2 regions of the Thermobacillus sp. genome follow, and region 1 is predicted to be linked to the other one. Evidence: predicted binding sites of a transcription regulator. Region 1 holds the regulator's gene; the other holds the start of a gene.
What was found. The regulator Rex, encoded in region 1, represses fermentation and respiration genes when NADH is low (regulators of the CRP and FNR family bind a similar motif). The targets are predictions, from matches to a motif close to TTGTGAAATATTTCACAA.
Positions count from the first base shown of each region.

Region 2: a site for Rex is predicted at 3,589-3,606, ahead of C6W55_RS10390 (cytochrome c oxidase subunit II). Genes of this name have one in related genera too.

Region 1 covers NZ_QEWA01000033.1:183,047-187,783, reverse strand. The annotation lists gene dinG (ATP-dependent DNA helicase DinG) at 1-1,090, shown strand, start outside; gene C6W55_RS06970 (redox-sensing transcriptional repressor Rex) at 1,090-1,749, shown strand; gene C6W55_RS06965 (amidohydrolase) at 1,727-3,034, shown strand; gene C6W55_RS06960 (cell wall elongation regulator TseB-like domain-containing protein) at 3,031-3,558, shown strand; gene C6W55_RS06955 (hypothetical protein) at 3,692-4,228, shown strand; gene C6W55_RS06950 (AAA family ATPase) at 4,221-4,737, shown strand, end outside.
Region 2 covers NZ_QEWA01000038.1:114,170-118,906, forward strand. The annotation lists gene C6W55_RS10360 (hypothetical protein) at 1-186, shown strand, start outside; partial or broken gene C6W55_RS10365 (GNAT family N-acetyltransferase) at 215-586, shown strand; gene C6W55_RS10370 (aminoglycoside phosphotransferase family protein) at 579-1,433, shown strand; gene C6W55_RS10375 (small ribosomal subunit Rsm22 family protein) at 1,480-2,466, shown strand; gene C6W55_RS10380 (NUDIX hydrolase) at 2,507-2,965, shown strand; gene C6W55_RS10385 (cupredoxin domain-containing protein) at 3,063-3,464, shown strand; gene C6W55_RS10390 (cytochrome c oxidase subunit II) at 3,801-4,268, shown strand; gene C6W55_RS10395 (b(o/a)3-type cytochrome-c oxidase subunit 1) at 4,319-4,737, shown strand, end outside.

The DNA of each region.
Region 1 (4,737 bases):
CGAGATTATCCGCACGTTCGACAAGCTGCTCGCGGAAATCAAGGAACATTGCGACGACGCCGAGGTCGAAGCGGTGGCCGTCGACACCGCGGGCCGGGTGAAGGATCTGGCGCGCGTCCGCGACGATCTGCACGGTTTCGTCAAGCTGGAGGAAGGCGGGACCGTTTACTGGCTGGAGGCAAACGCGTTCTCCAAGTCGCGGTCGGTGCATCTTTATGCCGTGCCCGCCGATGTCAGCGGACTGCTCAAACAATACTTCTTCGATTCGAAGCGGAGTGTCATCCTGACCTCGGCCACGCTCAGCGTGCACAAATCGTTCGAGTACGCGACCGAACAACTCGGGCTGTCCGGATTCGAAGCGGACGGACGGCTCGCGACCGTCCAGCTGCCGTCGCCGTTCAATTACCGCGACCAGGCGCTGGTCGTCATCCCGCGCAACCTCCCGCCGATCAAGGGGGCGTCGGCGGATCCGGCGTTCCTTGCCGCGCTCGTCGAATCGCTGGCCGACGTGGCGCGCGAGACATCAGGCAGGATGCTCGTCCTGTTCACGTCCTACCGGATGCTGAAGCAGGTGTATGAGCCGCTGAAAGAGCGGCTTGCCGAAGCGGGAATCGCCGTCATCGGCCAGGGCATCGACGGCGGCGGCAGGACGAAGCTTGTCCGCCGGTTCCGGCAGCAGCAGGCCTCGGTGCTGCTCGGCACGAGCAGTTTCTGGGAAGGCGTCGATCTGCCGGGCGACGCGCTGACATGTCTCGCCATCGTTCGGCTGCCGTTTACGCCGCCGAACCATCCGCTGCTCGAAGCGAAATCGGAACAGCTGGCGGCGGAGAAGAAGAACCCGTTCATGAAACTGTCGATTCCGCAGGCGGTCATCCGCTTCAAGCAAGGCTTCGGCCGCCTCGTCCGCACGGCGAAGGACAAGGGAATCGTCATCCTGTACGACACGCGCGTCATTGAAACGAGCTACGGCAAATATTTTCTGTACTCGCTGCCGGGCCCCAAGATCGAGACGATGCACATCGAACAGATTGTGCCGCGCATTCGGGAGTGGCTGAGTGAAACCGGGACGACGCAGGGAGGATCCGCGTGATGAAGCAGCAGACGAAAATATCCGAGGCGGTCGTGCGCAGACTGCCGCTCTATCTTCAGGCGCTCAACGAGCTTTCGCGCGGCGAGGTGCAGACCGTCTCGTCGCAGGCGCTCGGCCGCAAGCTCGACCTCAACCCCGCGCAGATCCGCAAGGATCTGGCGTACTTCGGCGAATTCGGCCGCAAGGGCATCGGCTACGACGTCTCCTACCTGATCAGCAAGATCCGGCACATCCTGAAACTGGACAGGGGAATCAATGTCGCGCTGGTCGGCGCGGGCAATCTTGGCCAGGCGCTCTGCAACTACAACCGGTACAGCCGCGACAACATGAAGATCGTCGCAGTGTTCGACGACCATCCCGACAAGATCGGAATGCAGATCAACACGATGCGTGTGCAGCCGATGGAGGAACTGAAGGCGACGGTCGAAGCGCTGCAAATCCGGATCGGCATCATCACCGTGCCGTCCGCGGCGGCGCAGAAAGTGGCCGACCAGCTGGCGGACGCCGGCATCGAAGGCATTCTGAATTTCGCGCCGGCCATTCTGAAAGTGCCGCCGTCCGTGCGGGTTCATCACGCCGATTTTACGACCGAACTGCTCAGCCTTGCTTATTATTTGGAAAAGGATGCGGATCACGATGACGACAAAGTGGTGGATTGAGGGCGGCACGTTTCTGACCATGGACGACGGCCAGCCGATTGTAAACGGCCATCTGGTCGTGGAAGGCAGCCGGATCGTCTATCTTGCCGAAGCGCATCCCGGCGCGCTGGCCGACGGGGCGGAAAGGATCAGCGGCAGCGGCCTGCTCTTCATGCCGGGGCTGATCAACACGCACGGCCACGCAGCCATGACGCTGCTTCGCGGGTATGCCGACGACATGGTGCTGCAGGACTGGCTGCAGAACAAGATCTGGCCGCTCGAGGCGCGCTTCACGGCGGAAGATGTGCGCGCCGGCGCGGCGCTTGCGGCCGTCGAGATGCTGAAGCGCGGGACGACGGCGTTCGTCGACATGTACGATCATATGGATGAAGTGGCGCAGGTTGTCGAGCAGGCGGGCCTCCGGGGCGTGCTGGCCCGGGGCGTCATCGGCCTGTGCTCCGAGGCGGAGCAGCGCGCCAAGCTCGAGGACGCGATCCGGTTCGCGCGGGATTGGCACGGCAAGGCGGACGGCCGCATCCGCGTCATGATGTCGCCTCACGCGCCCTACACTTGTCCGCCGGCGTTCATCGAGCAATTCGTGCAGGCCGCGCACGATCTCGATCTGCCGATGCACACCCATATGTCGGAGACGGCCGCGGAGGTGGAGCAGAACGTGCGCGATTACGGCGTCCGGCCGGTCGAGCATCTTGACCGGCTCGGCATGTTCAGCCGGCCGACGCTTGTGGCGCATGCCGTCCATCTGAACGATGACGAGATCGCGCTGCTCGCCGAACGGGGCGTTGCCGTCTCCCACAACCCGGCGAGCAATCTGAAGCTTGCCAGCGGCGTCGCGCGGGTGCCGGACATGCTCCGCGCGGGCGTGACCGTGTCGCTCGGCACGGACGGCGCGGCGAGCAACAACAACCTTGACGTTTTCGACGAAATACGGCTCGCGGCGCTCATTCACAAGGGCGTATCCGGCGATCCGACGGCGGTGCCCGCTTATGAAGCACTCAAGCTCGGAACGGTGTACGGGGCGAAGGCCATCTGGCAGTCGGACGAGATCGGGAGCCTCAAGCCCGGCATGCGGGCGGACATTGTGGCCCTCGACATCGACCAGCCGCACTATTATCCGCGGACCGATCTGATCTCCCATCTGGTCTACGCGGGCAACGGCAGAGACGTGAAACACGTCTGGGTCGACGGCGTGCAAGTCGTGAGGAATCGGACCTGCACGCGGCTGGACGAAGAACGGATCGCCGCGGAAGCGGCCGCCCGCTTCGAAAGGCTGAGCTCGGCGACATGAGGCGCCGGCAATCCGATATTCGCTTCATGACGCCGAAGCGTTGGGCTGTCATCATCCTGCTCGGGATCGGTCTGGTGCTGATGCTGCTCAATCTGTATTTTCAGTGGGCCCGAAGCGACTATGTTCGGGAAGAGCGCGATGCGATCCGGCGGGTGAAGGCGGAAGCCGGCCTGACGAAAGTCGAATCGGCGGTCAAATTTGTATGGGACGACATCGTCTGGATTATCCGCGGCGAGCGGGAAGACGGGGCCGATCTGTATGTATGGGCGTTCGCGGACAGGATCGAGAGTGTCCATGGGGAAGAGGCTTATGATGTTGAGCGGCTGCGGCAAGACGTGCTTCGTGCATTTCCGGATGCGTCCATCATCCGCATCCGTCCGGGGTACGCCGAAGGCCGGCGGATCTGGGAAGTTTATTACAGCAGGGAAGAAAGTGACGTCAAGCGTCACTACTATGGATTTTATGCCTTTGAAGACGGCCGTCCGATCGAGACCTACCGGCTGCCCGCGCGTTCATCCGGTTGACCTCCGGGGAGCGTCCGCCGCGCCTGAACTGGCGCAGGCGGGCGCTCCTTGCCTGTTATTGCCGGCCCATTCGATGTTCCGCGTATGTTATACTCTATTACATACGGCATCGCATGGGAAGGAGGCAACTGAGATGACGCACATACGCATAGTCCCTGTGTTGCTGACGGCGCTGTTGACAGGCGCCGTGTTGTTCGGCGGCTGGTTCGGCTACCGCCATTTCGCAGTCGAACAACCGCTGGCCGTGACGTTCGCCGGCATCGAAGGCGTGACGGCTTATGATCCGATTGTGACTGACGATCGCGTGACGGTGGAAATCACGCTTGACGGAACGGTCAATCTTGCGGAAGTCTATCGGAACATCCGGGAGCAGGCGGGAAGCTCCCTCGGCGGACGCGAGCTCGATCTGGTCATCCGCCAGGAGCGGAACGAGAAGCTGGAGAAGATCTGGTCATCGGCGCTTTTCACGATCGCGCAGGCGATGGAAAACCGCCGATACGCCGACATTCCGGAAGCCGCCCGCAAGCTTGAAGCCGCACACTCCGGGCTTTCCGTAGAGACGGAGATGGACGAATATAATGTTTATCTTACGCTGAAGCTGGACGGCGCGGTCAAGTATGTCGTGCTTCCCCGCCAGCCTGCCGTGCTGGGGGTGTGGCCGAATGCTTAAATACTGGAAAGAGATGCTGATCGGCTTCACACCGGTTCTGCTGCTGTTTCTGTACTTCATCGGCGTCAATGTCGTGCCGATCTTGCTGGCGGCGGCCGTCATCGGCGTTCTGTTCTATGTCGCCCGGTCGCGCGGCCAGCTGACCGCGCTGAGCGGCGGAAGGCAGGCCGCGAGGAAACGGCCGTCCATGCTGTCGTTCGATGAAATCGGCGGCCAGGAACGGGCCAAGCAGGAGCTGATGGAGGCGCTCGAATTCCTGATCCGGCCGGATGAGATCGCGCGCTTCGGCATTCGTCCGCTGAAGGGCATTCTGCTCACCGGCCCTCCGGGCACCGGCAAGACGCTGCTCGCCAAGGCGGCGGCCCACCACACGGATTCGGTCTTCGTCGCGGCTTCGGGCAGCGAATTCGTCGAGATGTACGTCGGCGTCGGCGCGAGCCGGATCCGCGATCTGTTCCGCGAAGCGCGCCAGAAGGCGCAGAAGACGGGCAAGAACAGCGCCGTCATTT
Region 2 (4,737 bases), on a different contig from region 1:
ACGCTTTTTGTCAATGATGACTTCAGCAAGATCGCCATTGCGTTGATTGAACATGAAGCAGACCAGGGACATTGGGGTGCCGATGACGGACTGATGATTGCGGCGCCCGCGTTGAATCGGGAAGAAGCCGTCGTGCTGTCCAATGAGGTGATGCGGGAATATCTGGACGGCCATGTACTGAAGTGATCCGGACTTTCGCCGGCCATTTGTCGATCCCGGACAGCTTGCGCGCGAGGCCGAAGGGCGGATCAGCCTGACGGTCATTCTGAGCGGTGAAGCCGTCATCGGGTACTGCAACCTGTACCAGGTCGAACCCGGTTCGCACGGCTGGTTGGGCAACGTCATCATCCATCCCGATTACCGGGGGCAGGGTGCCGGCCGGTTTCTGGTCGAGACGATGCTCTCCATCGCCGGGCGGGAACACAAGCTGCGCGAACTCAGGCTCGTCTGCCACAACACGAACACGCCGGCGCTCCGGCTCTATTGGCGCACGGGGTTTGTGCCGTATGATCTGGAGGAGACGGTGGACGGCAGCGGACGGAAACTGATGCGAATCTTGATGAGGAGAGCGCTGAGCGATGCTTGATCGATTGCGCGGCATCCGATGGATGGCCGAAAGCGAAATGACCGTAAGATTGGCAGAAGCCGGGGATTCGGACATCGTTCCGCTGGCTCCGGGGCTGGAAGCCGAAGTCGCCCTGATCCGGCTGGAAAACGCCGAATGCGTCCTGAAGATCTGGAATCGCCATTCGAAGCCGGATATCGGGTTCCAATACCGGCTGCTCCGGTCCCTGCGCGACCGGGGGATGCCGGTCTCAAGGCCGCTGGGCTGGGGAGTGGACGCGTCCGGCAACCAGGTGCTGCTGACTTCCTTCGACGGCACGGCCATTCATGAGTCGGATGCGGACAAGCTGCGTCGCATCGCCGGCCTGCTGCTGGATGTCCATCGCTGCCGCATCAACGATGTGGAGATGCCGCGGTTTGATTTTGTCTCTTACTTCTTTCCGGACATTGAAGGGCACCCGGATCTCAAGTCCGAGCTTGCGCGTCTGGTCGAGCTGGTCAAGCCGCGGCAAGACACCGTCATTCACGGGGATTACAATTTCAACAACATCCTGGAGGCGGAAGACGGCAGGCTGACGATCATCGACTGGACGAACGGCCAGCTGGGCGATGCGCGGTACGATATCGCCTGGTCCGTCTTCCTCGCCGATCTGTACACGGACGATGAGCCGGCCGCCGTTTACCGGTCGGCGTTTCTGTCCGGCGGGGGACACCGGGCGGAGGAGCTGGAGCCGTTCGAAGCGATCGCCCTGCTCCGGTGGATGCTGCTGGACCGGCTGGCCGGCATGCCGCGCACGGAGAAGACGGACGGACGGCTCAGGCGCATGTTGGAGACGAATCGATACATCAACCGGACGGAATGGCCCTGAACCGGATGATCGGAAGGGAGACGGTTCACGGGGAAAGGATGCACGCATGGAACTTCCGCAACAACTGAGATTGGCCATCGAGCGGCATATCCAGGGCATGGATCATGCGAAGCTGAAACGGGATCTGCAGTCGCTGAGCGAGCGCTATCGGACCGCCGGCGGCAGAGGCCGGAGGTTGCTTACCGAAGATGCCGAAGCGGCCTCATACGCGATCGCGCGCATGCCGGCGACATACGGCGCCGTCGCGGCGGCGCTGAACTATGCGCTGGAACGGACGCCGGAGCGGCCGGAGACGCTGCTGGATTGCGGCGCGGGGACGGGGGCCGCTTCCTGGGCGGCCGACGCGCTGCTGGATCTGCGCGGCGTCACCTGCCTGGAACGGGAGCCGGCCATGATCCGGCTCGGGCGCAGCCTGGCGGCCGATGCATCGCCCGCATTGCGGAACGCGGACTGGGTCCGCCGCGACCTCGCGAAGGACGACATTCCGGAGCGGGCGGAGCTCGTCCTCGCCTCCTATGTGCTGAACGAAATGAACGAAGCGGACCGGGCGGCGGCGGTCGTGAAGCTGTGGAACGCGGCGGAGCGCATGCTGCTGATCGTGGAGCCGGGCACGCCGGCCGCGTATCGCGGGCTGATGGCGGTGCGCGAGCAATTGCTCCGGCTCGGCGCCCATCTCGCCGCGCCGTGTCCGCATGCGTCGGCGTGTCCGATGGAGGGCGAAGACTGGTGCCATTTCCGCTGCCGCATTCCGAGAAGCCGGCTGCACAAGCAGCTGAAGGACGGGGCGGCGCCCTACGAGGACGAGAAATTTTCGTATCTGGCCGTGACGCGCGAGCCCTGCGGGAGGGCGGAGGCGCGGATCATCCGCCGCCCGCGGATCGACAAGGGGCGGATCGGCCTCGAGCTGTGCACGCCGGACGGCCTGCGCAGCGTGGACGTGCACAAGAAAGACGGAGAGCTCTTCAAGCGGGCGCGTAAAGCCGAATGCGGCGATGCGTTCAGCGCGCCGGGTGCCGGCGGGACCAGAAGCTGATCCTGCGCATTGCAGGACCGGGCGGAAGGAAGGGAAGCCAATGGGTTACATTATGGAATTGCGCCGGTTCGTCGGCAGCCGCCCGCTCATCATGGCGGGAGCCGCCGTCATGGTGCGGGACGGCGAAGGCCGGCTGCTGCTCCAGCGGCGGGCGGACACGGGCGATTGGGGCACGATCGGCGGCGCCATGGAGCCGGGCGAGTCGTTCGAGGAGACGGCGGCGCGGGAGCTGTACGAAGAAGCCGGGCTTCGCGCGGCATCGTTCAAATTTGTGGCGCTGCTCTCCGGGAGGGACATGTACTACCGCTATCCGAACGGCGACGAAGTATACAACGCGCTTGTGGTGTTCGAGGCCGAAGGCGTGACCGGCGAGCCGGTCGTGAATGACCACGAAGGGCTGGAACTGGCCTGGTTTCACCCGGACCGCCCGATTCCGGAACTCCATCCGATGGCCGAACGAATCTTGCGCAAGGCGGGTTATGTAACAGAACGTTCATAGATTCGCGATCCGGTTGTGATATTTGTCACACAGACGCTCCCCTGCGGCATCTACAATGGGATCAGTTCCGAGAAACAATGATAGGGGAGTGCGGAGAATGAAAAAATGGTTGAAAATGTTGGGTCTGGCCGTGGGCGTGTCCATGATGATTTCGGCCTGCGGCGGCAATTCGGATAACGCAGGCAGCAACAGCGGCTCCGGCAACAGCGGTTCCGGGCAGTCCGCTTCGACGGGCGAGACGAAATCGTTCGAGATCAAAGCGAAGAACTGGGCGTTCGAACCGACGGAGATCCGCGTGAACAAGGGCGACACCGTCGAGATCAAGCTGGTCAACGAAGAAGGCATGCACGAAGTCGAGATCAAAGGTTACGGCAAGAAGATCAAGGACAGCGAGACGATCACGTTCACGGCCGACAAAGCGGGCGAGTTCGAGTTCATCTGCTCCCTCTTCTGCGGCACGGGCCATGACGACATGATCGGCAAGCTGATCGTCGAATAACGGCTATTATTCAAGGCATCATCTTTTCAAGAGGCGGATGCGTTCCGACGGAATGCGTCCGCTTTTGTTGTTATCCGAATATTATGACGATTTGTAACAAAACCGACGAAAATGGCCGACGCTATTGTGATTTATCTCACAATGAACGGGTATGCGGGCCATTACACTTACGGTAAAAAACGAGGAAAGGGTGAACCGTATGTCCCGGGACCGAAGCGATAAAGAGAAGGACACGCTGAAAGGCACGTTTACGTCCGTCATGCTGCTCGGCGGCTTCATAGCCCTGTCGTGGCTGGGGGTTTTCATTCTTTTCATCAACAGGTAGGGGGTAGCATCATGCATATTCATCGTCTGGAGAAAATCTGGCTGGCCATCGGCGTCGCGATGCTGTTCGTCTTCCTGGGCGTGATCGGCGTCGGCGCGTTTGCCATGGGGATGCAGCCGCCGACCGGCCACCATACGATCGATCCGGAGAAAGTCAGCGAGACATACCCGTTCAACAACCCCGGCCTCGAGCAGGTCGGCGAGAACGAGTACAACGCCTACATGATCGCTTACGCGTTCGGCTTCAAGCCGGCGAAGATGGAAGTGCCGCTCGGGGCGAAGGTGCATTTTCAGGTGACCAGCCCGGATGTCGTGCACGGTTTCCAGATTACGGGCACGACGGTCAACCTGATGGCCGTGCCGGGTGAGGTCAACCACTACACGTACACGTTTGACAAGCCGGGCGAGTACCTGGTGCTGTGCAACGAATACTGCGGCGCGGGCCATGAATTCATGGCGACGACCATCATCGTGAAATGAGACCGACAATACCGAAACGGAGAGGATGATCGAGCGTGACTGCTACTGTGATGCAAGCGTCCGCCGCCGACAATAAACGGCCGTTCGACGGCAAAGATGCGAAGCTGGTGCTGGCGCACCTTCTGGTGGCCTTCACGGCGCTTCTGCTCGGCGGCGTCGCGGGCGTGCTGCAAGGGCTCGTCCGCGGCGGCATGATCGAGCTGCCGTCGGAGATCGGCTACTATCAAATTCTTACCGCGCACGGCGTCCTGATGGCGCTGATCTTCACGACCTTCTTCATCATCGGATTCCTGTATGCTGGCGTCAGCAAGACGATGGGCGGCAAGCTGCTCGGCGTCGTGAGCCGGATGGGCTGGGCCGGCTACGTCCTGATGACGGTCGGCACGATCCTCGGCACGATCATGATTCTGGCGAACGAAGCGACGGTGCTTTACACGTTCTACGCGCCGCTGAAAGCCAATCCGTTCTT